DNA from 3 places in the Noviherbaspirillum album genome. Region 1 is predicted to be linked to each of the others. Evidence: predicted binding sites of a transcription regulator. Region 1 holds the regulator's gene; each other region holds the start of a gene.

The links. The regulator LexA, encoded in region 1, represses DNA repair genes until DNA is damaged. The targets are predictions, from matches to a motif close to ACTGTATNNNNATACAGT.
Region 2: the regulator LexA is predicted to act here: its motif matches at 1,471-1,488, upstream of recA (recombinase RecA).
Region 3: the regulator LexA is predicted to act here: its motif matches at 1,883-1,900, upstream of ruvA (Holliday junction branch migration protein RuvA).

What each region holds. Positions count from the first base shown of each region.
Region 1 is NZ_JAWIIV010000029.1:60,898-64,172, forward strand. Features, by position in the region: gene RY831_RS24920 (inositol monophosphatase family protein) at 1-377, opposite strand, end outside; gene RY831_RS24925 (RNA methyltransferase) at 498-1,256, shown strand; gene lexA (transcriptional repressor LexA) at 1,313-1,975, opposite strand; gene rpsF (30S ribosomal protein S6) at 2,232-2,600, shown strand; gene priB (primosomal replication protein N) at 2,619-2,921, shown strand; gene rpsR (30S ribosomal protein S18) at 2,942-3,226, shown strand; gene rplI (50S ribosomal protein L9) at 3,253-3,275, shown strand, end outside.
Region 2 is NZ_JAWIIV010000010.1:185,280-188,554, forward strand. Features, by position in the region: gene RY831_RS14255 (sensor histidine kinase) at 1-598, opposite strand, end outside; gene RY831_RS14260 (response regulator) at 607-1,305, opposite strand; gene recA (recombinase RecA) at 1,578-2,645, shown strand; gene recX (recombination regulator RecX) at 2,963-3,275, shown strand, end outside.
Region 3 is NZ_JAWIIV010000031.1:37,834-41,108, reverse strand. Features, by position in the region: gene purH (bifunctional phosphoribosylaminoimidazolecarboxamide formyltransferase/IMP cyclohydrolase) at 1-381, shown strand, start outside; gene ruvC (crossover junction endodeoxyribonuclease RuvC) at 632-1,174, shown strand; gene RY831_RS25480 (hypothetical protein) at 1,221-1,796, opposite strand; gene ruvA (Holliday junction branch migration protein RuvA) at 1,922-2,500, shown strand; gene ruvB (Holliday junction branch migration DNA helicase RuvB) at 2,531-3,275, shown strand, end outside.

The DNA.
Region 1 (3,275 bases):
AGATCGTTGCGAGTCGGATCGAAGATGACCGCCTGGGTAATCTGGCCGCGCTGCTGCAAGGCGATCGAAACGCAGTATTGCGGAAAGCCGTGGATGAAATTGGTGGTGCCGTCGAGGGGATCGATGATCCAGACATTTTCATTCTCGTCATGGAGATTGCTCGATGCGCCGGACTCTTCGGCAAGGATTGCGTGGTCGGGATATGCTGTTTTCAGAACGTCGATGATCGCCTGCTCGGCGGCCTGGTCCACTTCGGTCACAAAGTCGTTGTGCCTTTTCTCTGTAACCTGGATACGATCGAGATCGAAAGTTGCGCGATTGATAATCGAGGCGGCGCGACGGGCGGCCTTGACCGCCGTATTCAGCATGGGATGCATAGAGGTTCCGTTAAAATTGCGGCTCCCACGCCAACCGCGTTCGGAACCGCATCAAATAATATTAATGAGCAATGCGGCATCGGAGACCTGATTTCGTGCCGCGCAATCCCGCTATTCTAAATGAACCAGCCACAAACCAATACTTCTGTTTTTCCCCGGCTACGCTTCGTGCTTGTCGAAACAAGTCATCCCGGCAATATCGGCGCGGTCGCGCGTGCAATGAAAACAATGGGATTTTCGGAGCTGGTTCTGGTGAACCCGCGGTTCACCGACGCGACCACACAGGAAGAAGCGCTCGCATTCGCCAGTGGAGCACAGGATGTGCTGGAAAAGGCGCGCGTGGTCGGTTCATTCGAGGAAGCCATCGATGGCTGCAACTTCGCGGCTGCATTGACCGCTCGCCTGCGGGAGTTTTCTCCGCCGGTGGCAACGCCAAGGTCGCTTGCCGCGACCCTGGCTGGCGATCCTTTGCTGAATGCTGCACTGGTGTTCGGAAGCGAGCGCTACGGCTTGCCAAACGAGATCATCGAGCGCTGCAACGCATTGATCAATATTCCGGCCAACCCGGCATATTCCTCATTGAACCTTGCGCAAGCCGTACAGATTCTCGCCTATGAGGCGAGGGTTGCTGAAACCGGCAATGAAATTGGTGCCTCGCCCATCGGATTTCAAGGGGAGGCGGCCGGCGTGACGCAGATAGATGGCATGTATGACCATCTAGAAAAAGCCTTGGTCGCCATAGAATTCCTGGATCCGGAGAATCCTAAGAAGCTGATGCCCAGGCTGCGTCGCTTATTTTCGCGGACGCAACTGGAAACGGAAGAGGTCAATATCCTCAGAGGCATTGCTCGCCAGATTCTTGCGAAAACGAAGCATTGAACAGTCTTTGCATATTCAATACTTCGCGCCGATTCAGCGTGGCCTGATGCGGTAAATCAGTGCCAGGAGCGCAGCAAGCCGACCGCCAGGCCTTCAAGGGCAAAGCTTTCATCACCGGAATCAACCCGTATCGGTTCGAAATCGGGATTTTCGGGTAACAGTTCGATCAGCGAACCTGTTTTTTTGTAACGCTTGACAGTCACTTCATCGCCGAGGCGGGCGACGACGATCTGGCCGTTCTTCGCTGTGTCGGATTTCTTGACTGCAAGCAGGTCGCCGTCAAGAATGCCTATGTCCCGCATCGACAAGCCCCTGACCTTGAGGAGATAGTCGGGCTTCGCGGAGAACAATGAAGGGTCGACGCGATAATTGGCTTCGACATGTTCGTTCGCAAGAATCGGCGAACCGGCCGCGACGCGTCCGATCAGCGGCAAGTTCAACTGCATCAGCGATGGATGCGGCAAGGACAGCTGGTGGCCGCCGAAGCGGACGGTGCCGTTGCCGTTCATGTCGAGCAGCCGGATGCCGCGGGAGGTGCCTGGCGAAATTTCAATCGCGCCTTTGCGAGCGAGTGCCTGCAAATGTTCTTCCGCGGCATTGGCCGACTTGAAGCCGAGTTCGCTTGCGATTTCAGCGCGGGTGGGAGGGAAGCCGGTATTGTCGATGGCTTCGCGGATGAGGTTCAGGATTTGCTCCTGGCGTGCAGTGAGTTTGAGCATGGTTCCGGCCCAGGAAATGAACGCGTCTCGCGAGAGAAGAGCCCTGTTGATATAGACAGCCTGTATTTTTATACAGCTTTTGTCCAATTGCAAGCGGCTTTTGACCGTAGCACGGGATAAGGCAAACCGGGCGGAATAAGTCCCTGAAAGTATTGAGCTTTTATTGAGGGCGGGTTATCATAGCGGGCTTTCCTCTTCCCACACCCGTCTTGACGCCGGGGTGGGCGATTGTTTAATCCGTCCATAAGGAGATTACATGCGTCATTATGAAATCGTTTTTATCGTCCATCCGGATCAGAGCGAGCAAGTGCCTGCGATGATCGAGCGCTACAAAGGTATCGTGAGCGCCCGCAACGGCAAGGTGCATCGCGTTGAGGACTGGGGCCGCCGTCAAATGGCTTACATGATCGAGAAACTGGCCAAGGCGCATTACGTCTGCATGAATATCGAGTGCGACGGCGAGACGCTGGCTGAAATTGAAACCAGCTTCAAGTTCAATGATGCCGTCCTGCGTCACCTGACCGTCAAGATGAAGAAGGCCGAGACTTCCCCGTCCCCGATGATGAAGGCTGTGCAGAAGGAAGATGCTGCCAAGAGCCAGCGTTCCGAGGCAACTGCGGCGTAATTGCGTCAGCAGGGGAGTGTGAACCAGTTTCGTCTGATTGCCTCGATTGCCGAACGCGAAGTAATGCGTTACACCCCGGCAGGCATACCGATCGTTTCAGCCAAGCTGATGCATGTGTCGGAGCAGATTGAGGCAGGTATCCCTCGCCAGATTGAATTCGAGATGATCGCCGTCGCGGCCGGAGAAATTTCCGGCCGGTTCAATCAGGCTGAATTGGGCGTCATGTACACGTTCACCGGATTCCTCGCGCGCAAGAACCGCAACAGCAAAAGTCTCGTCTTCCATGTGACGGAATTCGAGACTTATTCACCAGATCACTAGATACAGTACAGGAGCCAACCATGGCATTCGGTAAAAAATTCGACAAGAGCAAACTCAAGCAAAAGCGCCAACAGCAGAACCCGCTGTTCAAGCGCAAGAAATTCTGCCGCTTCACCGCCGCCGGCGTTGAACAGGTAGATTACAAGGACGTCGACACCCTGAAGGACTTCGTCCAGGAAAACGGCAAGATCATGCCGGCACGTCTGACCGGCACCAAGGCGCACTATCAGCGTCAGGTCGACACCGCAATCAAGCGCGCACGTTATCTGGCACTGCTGCCGTACACCGACCTGCACAACGCTTAATTGACGACTGAGAATAGGAGAAAGAAATGCAAGTTATTCTGTTGGAAAA
Region 2 (3,275 bases), on a different contig from region 1:
GGAAGGCCCGCTTGTCCAGCGTTTCGGCAACCTGGATCAGGGCGACCATCGATTCCTGCTTGCCGCTCACGGGAGTGCGCGTGCGCGTGCGGCGCAGGTCGACATAGACATAGGCCACCCGCACATCCGCGCCGCGTATGGTGTCGTTGCGGAACTGCACCGAGCCCGACACCGGCTTTTCCTCGTCGACCGGCAGCGGCAATTCCCGGTCGCCGTCGATCAGTTCGCCGCCGGGGCCGACGACCTGAAAGAAGACGTTGTCAATATCGTCGGCGCGCAGGATATCCCTTGCCGCGCCCGACAGCGGGGCGACGACCTTGCCGTTGACTTCCTTGACCTGCTGCGCCAGGACGATGACATTGTCATCGAGCGCGCGGTCGAAAGGATGATTGGCAATCGATTTCGCCACGAGGTAAGTGATCGCAATGCTCATCGGCCACAGCAGCAGCAGCGGCACTAGCATCCAGTCGAGGATCTCGCCGAACAGCGAACGCTGGATACGTTCCTCGGGCTGCGTGTCCATCAGGTCATGCTGAATGGGCGATGCCGCGGCAGGCTTTTCCTTGCCATCGGCATCTGCATGGCGTGCATCATCCATGGGGAATTTCAGCCGGGAGGCGCGGCGTGATGCGCGGCATCGGAAAACTTTTCAAGGCAATATCCGAGTCCGCGGACGGTGGCAATGCGCACGCCGCCCACCTCGATCTTCTTGCGCAGCCGATGCACGTAGACTTCGATGGCGTTGTTGCTGACTTCCTCGCCCCATTCGCACAGATGGTCCACCAGTTGCTCCTTCGACACGAGGCGGCCGGTTCGCTGCAGCAGCACTTCCAGCAAACCCAGCTCCCGGGCCGACAGGTCGAGCATCTGCTCGTTTATGTAAGCGATGCGGCCGACCTGGTCATACGACAGAGGGCCATGCTTGATGACGGTCGGTCCGCCGCCGGCGCCGCGCCTGGTCAGCGCACGCACCCGGGCTTCGAGTTCGGACAGGGCGAAGGGCTTGGCCATGAAGTCGTCGGCGCCGAGGTCCAGCCCCTTGACGCGCTGCTCGATCGAATCGCCGGCGGTGAGGATGAGCACCGGTAGCCGGGAATTGCGGGCGCGCAGCCGGCGCAGGACTTCGAGGCCGGGCATCTTGGGCAGGCCCAGGTCGAGGATCAGCAGGTCGAAATCCTGGGTCGACAGCGCCGAATCGGCCTCCTGGCCGTTCTTGACGCAATCGGTCGCATAGCCGGACTGGCGCAGGGAGCGGGTGAGTCCGTCGGCAAGTACACTATCGTCTTCGGCAAGCAGGATACGCATGGTCGGGACCGGCAATCAAGGTGAGACAATTGAGACAACTGGGTTGCAGCAAGTCTATTGCTTTTCGTTAATAGCAGCAAGGCGCACCACGCTGGTACTTTGCCATTCATATTAGTCAACTTTGCTCCGGATGAAAATTAGTGGTATTTGGTGCTTGCGCCAATCACTGTTTTTTTATACAGTATGGCTTGTGACTTTGAATGCCGCCTCCAGATAAGAGACTCAGCTCAATGAGCTCTATGTGAATACTCAACCGTCGAAAGAATACAGTTATGGACGACAAGAAAACAGCGCAAAACTCGGAAAAGGGCAAGGCACTCGCTGCGGCGCTGGCGCAAATTGAAAAGCAGTTCGGCAAGGGCTCCGTCATGCGCATGGTCGATGGCGCGGTCGCCGAGGAAGTGCAGGTAGTTTCGACGGGTTCTCTTGGTCTGGACATCGCGCTTGGCGTCGGCGGCTTGCCGCGGGGTCGCGTGGTTGAAATCTATGGCCCTGAATCCTCCGGTAAAACCACATTGACGCTGCAAGCCATTGCGGAAATGCAGAAGCTTGGCGGCACCTGCGCCTTCATCGACGCGGAACATGCGCTGGACGTGGTTTATGCACAGAAACTGGGCGTCAATCTGTCCGAGCTGCTTATTTCGCAGCCGGACACAGGCGAGCAGGCGCTGGAAATCTGCGATGCGCTGGTACGTTCCGGCAGCGTTGACCTGGTGGTGGTCGACTCCGTGGCGGCACTGACACCGCGCGCCGAAATCGAAGGCGACATGGGCGACTCCCTGCCGGGTCTGCAGGCTCGCCTGATGTCCCAGGCGCTGCGCAAGCTGACCGGCAGCATCAACCGTACCAATACGCTGGTCATCTTCATCAACCAGATCCGCATGAAGATCGGCGTCATGTTCGGCAATCCGGAAACCACGACCGGCGGTAATGCACTCAAGTTTTATGCATCGGTTCGCCTGGACATCCGTCGTACCGGGTCCATCAAGTCGGGTGACGAAGTGATCGGCAACGAGACCAAGGTCAAGGTCGTCAAGAACAAGGTCGCTCCGCCGTTCAAGGAAGCTCACTTCGACATCCTGTATGGCGAAGGCACTTCCCGCGAAGGTGAAGTCCTCGATCTGGGTGCCGAAGCCAAGATCGTCGAGAAATCGGGCGCCTGGTATAGCTATAACGGCGAGCGTATCGGTCAGGGTAAGGACAATGCGCGTACCTATCTGAGGGAGCATCCGGAGCTGGCGCGCGAAATCGAAAACAAGGTTCGCGCCTCGCTTGGTGTGCGGGAATTGCCCCCGGCAAGTGCAAGCGCTTCCGTGGCTGCTCAGGCCGCAGAAGAGTAATCAAGCAATCGGGTAGCAGGGCAGAAGCAGTCAGCAGGAGTGCTTCTGCCTTTTTCAGTTAATGTGGTTACTTCGCGTGAGAGAGCCCGCGCTGCAGTTTGAAGTTGCAGAGAAGTGCCAAGCCGCAGCAAGCCATCCCATGGCATGAATTAGCATGAATTCGGCAAGGCACTTTTCGATGTTGTCCGGCTTGGCGGATCGCGAGCCGCCTGGTTGGGCGATATCCAGTTTTTCGCTTGCATTGCAATGATTTTCCGGTAACAGTGCTTCAATACTTGCAATACAGCGTACCTGTGCAAACTTCCTTCTGACCCATCATGGCAAAGCCTCAAATGAGCCTGAAAGCGCGGGCTCTGAAGTATCTGTCTAACCGTGAGCACAGCCGCCTAGAACTGGCACGCAAGCTGTCGCGTTATGCCCAGGAAGGCGACGATATCGAAGCTTTGCTCGACTGGCTGGAATCCTCCAAGTTTCTTTCCCAATCCCGTTTTTCCGAATCCCTGGTTCATCGCCGCGCCTCGCGCTTCGGCAACTCCCGCATCCTCTCCGAATTGCAAAGCCATGGCATTGGCGGCGATGCGCTAAGCGAGATCAAGACCAGCCTGGTGCAGGACGAAGCATCCCGTGCGA
Region 3 (3,275 bases), on a different contig from region 1:
GTGACCAAGAAGCAGCCGTCGCCGCAGCAAATGCAGGACCTGATGTTCGCCTGGCGCGTGGCCAAGTTCGTGAAGTCGAATGCCATCGTGTTCTGCGCCAACGGCATGACCATGGGCGTGGGTGCCGGCCAGATGAGCCGCATCGACTCCGCGCGCATCGCCTCCATCAAGGCGCAGAATGCGGGCCTGTCGCTGGCCAATACCGCGGTGGCGTCGGATGCGTTCTTCCCGTTCCGCGACGGCCTCGACGTGGTGGTCGATGCCGGTGCCACCTGCGTCATCCATCCGGGCGGTTCGATGCGTGACCAGGAAGTCATCGATGCGGCCGACGAGCGCGGCGTCGTCATGCTGTTCACCGGCACGCGCCACTTCCGCCACTGATCGGCGTCTGTCGCTGTCGTTGCGGTTGTCGTTGCCGCCAATGCATGACAAAGCATCAACTCCGTGCACGTTTCGCGGCGGCGGCAACAAATTTGTCCGGATTTATTTGGTATGGGCAAGCCGATTCGATAGAATCGGCACTCAAGCGCGCTGGTCTTCGGTGTGGTGAAGCATCATCGCTCCTGCTGCAACGGAACCGCGCCCAGTTTGCCTAACCTGTTCGCGCTGGCATCGGCCAGCGCGCCACTCAATGAAAATCCTCGGCATCGACCCCGGCCTGCGCACCACCGGCTTCGGGGTAATCCACAAGCAGGGCAACAAGCTCAGCTACATCGCATCCGGCACCATCAAGACGCCGGACGCCGATCTGCCGCAGCGTCTCAAGACCATTCTTGCCGGCATTTCGGAAATCATTCGTACCTATCACCCCGACTGCGCGGCGATCGAGAAGGTGTTCGTCAACGTCAATCCGCAGTCCACGCTGCTGCTTGGGCAGGCGCGCGGCGCGGCCATCTGCGCGCTGGTCAATGCCGATCTTGCAGTGGCGGAATACACGGCCTTGCAGGTCAAGCAAGCCGTGGTCGGCCATGGCAAGGCGCAGAAGCAGCAGGTGCAGGACATGGTGCAAAGGCTATTGGTGCTTTCCGGCATGCCCGGCACCGATGCGGCAGATGCGTTGGGCGTGGCGATCTGCCATGCGCACAGCGGAGAAACCCTGGCCACCCTCGGCGGACTGGCGCCGGCCCTCGCAAAAAAAGGTTTGCGCGTACGCGGCGGCAGGCTGGTCGGCTGAGGATTTGGTTCGGTTTGAGCACGGCCGGCCTTGCGGTCATTTCATCCTAGAAATGCTTTTCCGCCTTGCGCGCGGCCACCTCGAATCGGTTGTGCCAATAGGCATTCTTTCCGCGCAATGCCGCCCACGCGCTGGAAGCCAAGTAAGCGAAGGGAAAGAGCGGACCCCACCATGCCGCCTGGCGCACATGGGCCAGTTCATGGATCAGTACCCGTGACGACAGGCCCGACTTCTCGGCAATGACGACATGGCCGATGGCCATCGCATTCATCGCGCCGAACGGATGACGCTGCAGCATGAAGTCGGCCAGCCTGCCACGCACCAGCAGCGCAAGCGTATGCCCGCGTATCAGCTGCGCATGGCCACTGAAGACCACGATCGGTACCGCCAGCACAACGCCGAAGGCAGTCAGCGGGGAAGCCCAGACGATGCCGAGCAGGGTTCCGCTCCAGGAGAGGGGGAGGCGGATCAGCGGGCTTTGGAAAAGTCGTTGTAAGGTTTGCAGCATGCGGCGCTTGATCAGATGCCGAAGGCCGTCGCAAGCGGCAGCGCGTCTCGGCGTGAACTTGAATTCGCTCAGGTCCGTGTCCAGTTCTTCTATTTCCATTGGAGCGTCGCGCATTGGAAAAAATCCTTGGTCAGAAGGCGCCGGAAGGCGTTTCCGCCATGCCGGCCGTGCCGGTTTTTGCCGGGCAGGGCGGCAAAACTACTGTATGATTAAACAGTTTTTATCCCCATATAGAGACCATGATAGGACGCCTTTCCGGTACGCTGCTTGAGAAAAATCCGCCCCAGTTGCTGATCGATTGCAATGGTGTCGGCTATGAAGTGGATGTGCCGATGAGCACCTTCTACAACCTGCCGGCCATGGGCGAGAAGGTGGTCCTGCTGACGCATATGGCGGTGCGCGAGGATGCGCACCTGCTGTACGGATTCGGCACGGTCGAGGAGCGCAACGTTTTCAAGCAGTTGATCCGGATCTCCGGCGTCGGCGCGCGCACGGCGCTGTCCATCCTGTCGGGCATGTCGGTCGCCGACCTGTCGCAGGCGATCACGCTGCAGGAAGCCGGGCGGCTGACGCGCGTTCCCGGCATCGGCAAGAAAACCGCCGAGCGCCTGCTGCTGGAACTGAAAGGCAAGCTTGGCGCCGACCTCGGGTCGGTCGGCGGCATCGCGCACAGCGACGCGACTGCCGACATTTCCAATGCGCTGCTGGCATTGGGCTACTCCGAGAAGGAAGCGGTGCTGGCGTTGAAGCAGGTGCCAGCCGGCACCGGCGTATCGGAAGGCATCAAGCTGGCGCTGAAGGCGCTCTCGAAAGCATAGATGCAGTAACAGCAAGGAAGCAGTGACACCATGAGCATACAGACCGACGACTTCAGCGAGCAGAGAATCATTGCGGCGACGCCGGCTTCCCCCAACGAGGAAGCGATCGAGCGCGCGCTGCGGCCCAAGCAGCTCGACGAATATGTCGGGCAGGAAAAGATTCACAGCCAGCTGGAAATTTTCATCACCGCCGCCCGCCAGCGGCGCGAGGCGCTGGACCATACCCTGCTGTTCGGGCCGCCCGGTCTCGGCAAGACCACGCTGGCGCACATCATCGCGCGCGAAATGGGCGTCAACCTGCGGCAGACGTCCGGACCGGTGCTGGAACGGGCCGGTGACCTGGCCGCGCTCCTGACCAATCTCGAACCGAACGACGTGCTGTTCATCGACGAGATCCACCGCCTGTCGCCGGTAGTGGAGGAAATCCTGTATCCGGCGCTGGAAGATTATCAGATCGATATCATGATCGGCGAAGGTCCGGCGGCCCGCTCGGTGCGCCTCGACTTGCAACCCTTCACCCTGGTAGGCGCCACCACTCGCGCCGGCATGCTGACCAACCCGCTGCGCGACCGCTTCGGCATCGTCGCCAGGCTGGAGTTCTACACGCCGCAGGAACTGGCGCGCATCGTCACCCGCAGCGCCTCGCTGCTCAACGCCGCCATCGTGCCCGACGGCGCACTGGAAATCGCCAAGCGCAGTCGCGGAACGCCGCGCATCGCCAACCGCCTGCTGCGCCGTGTGCGCGACTATGCGGAAGTAAAAGGCAACGGCGAAA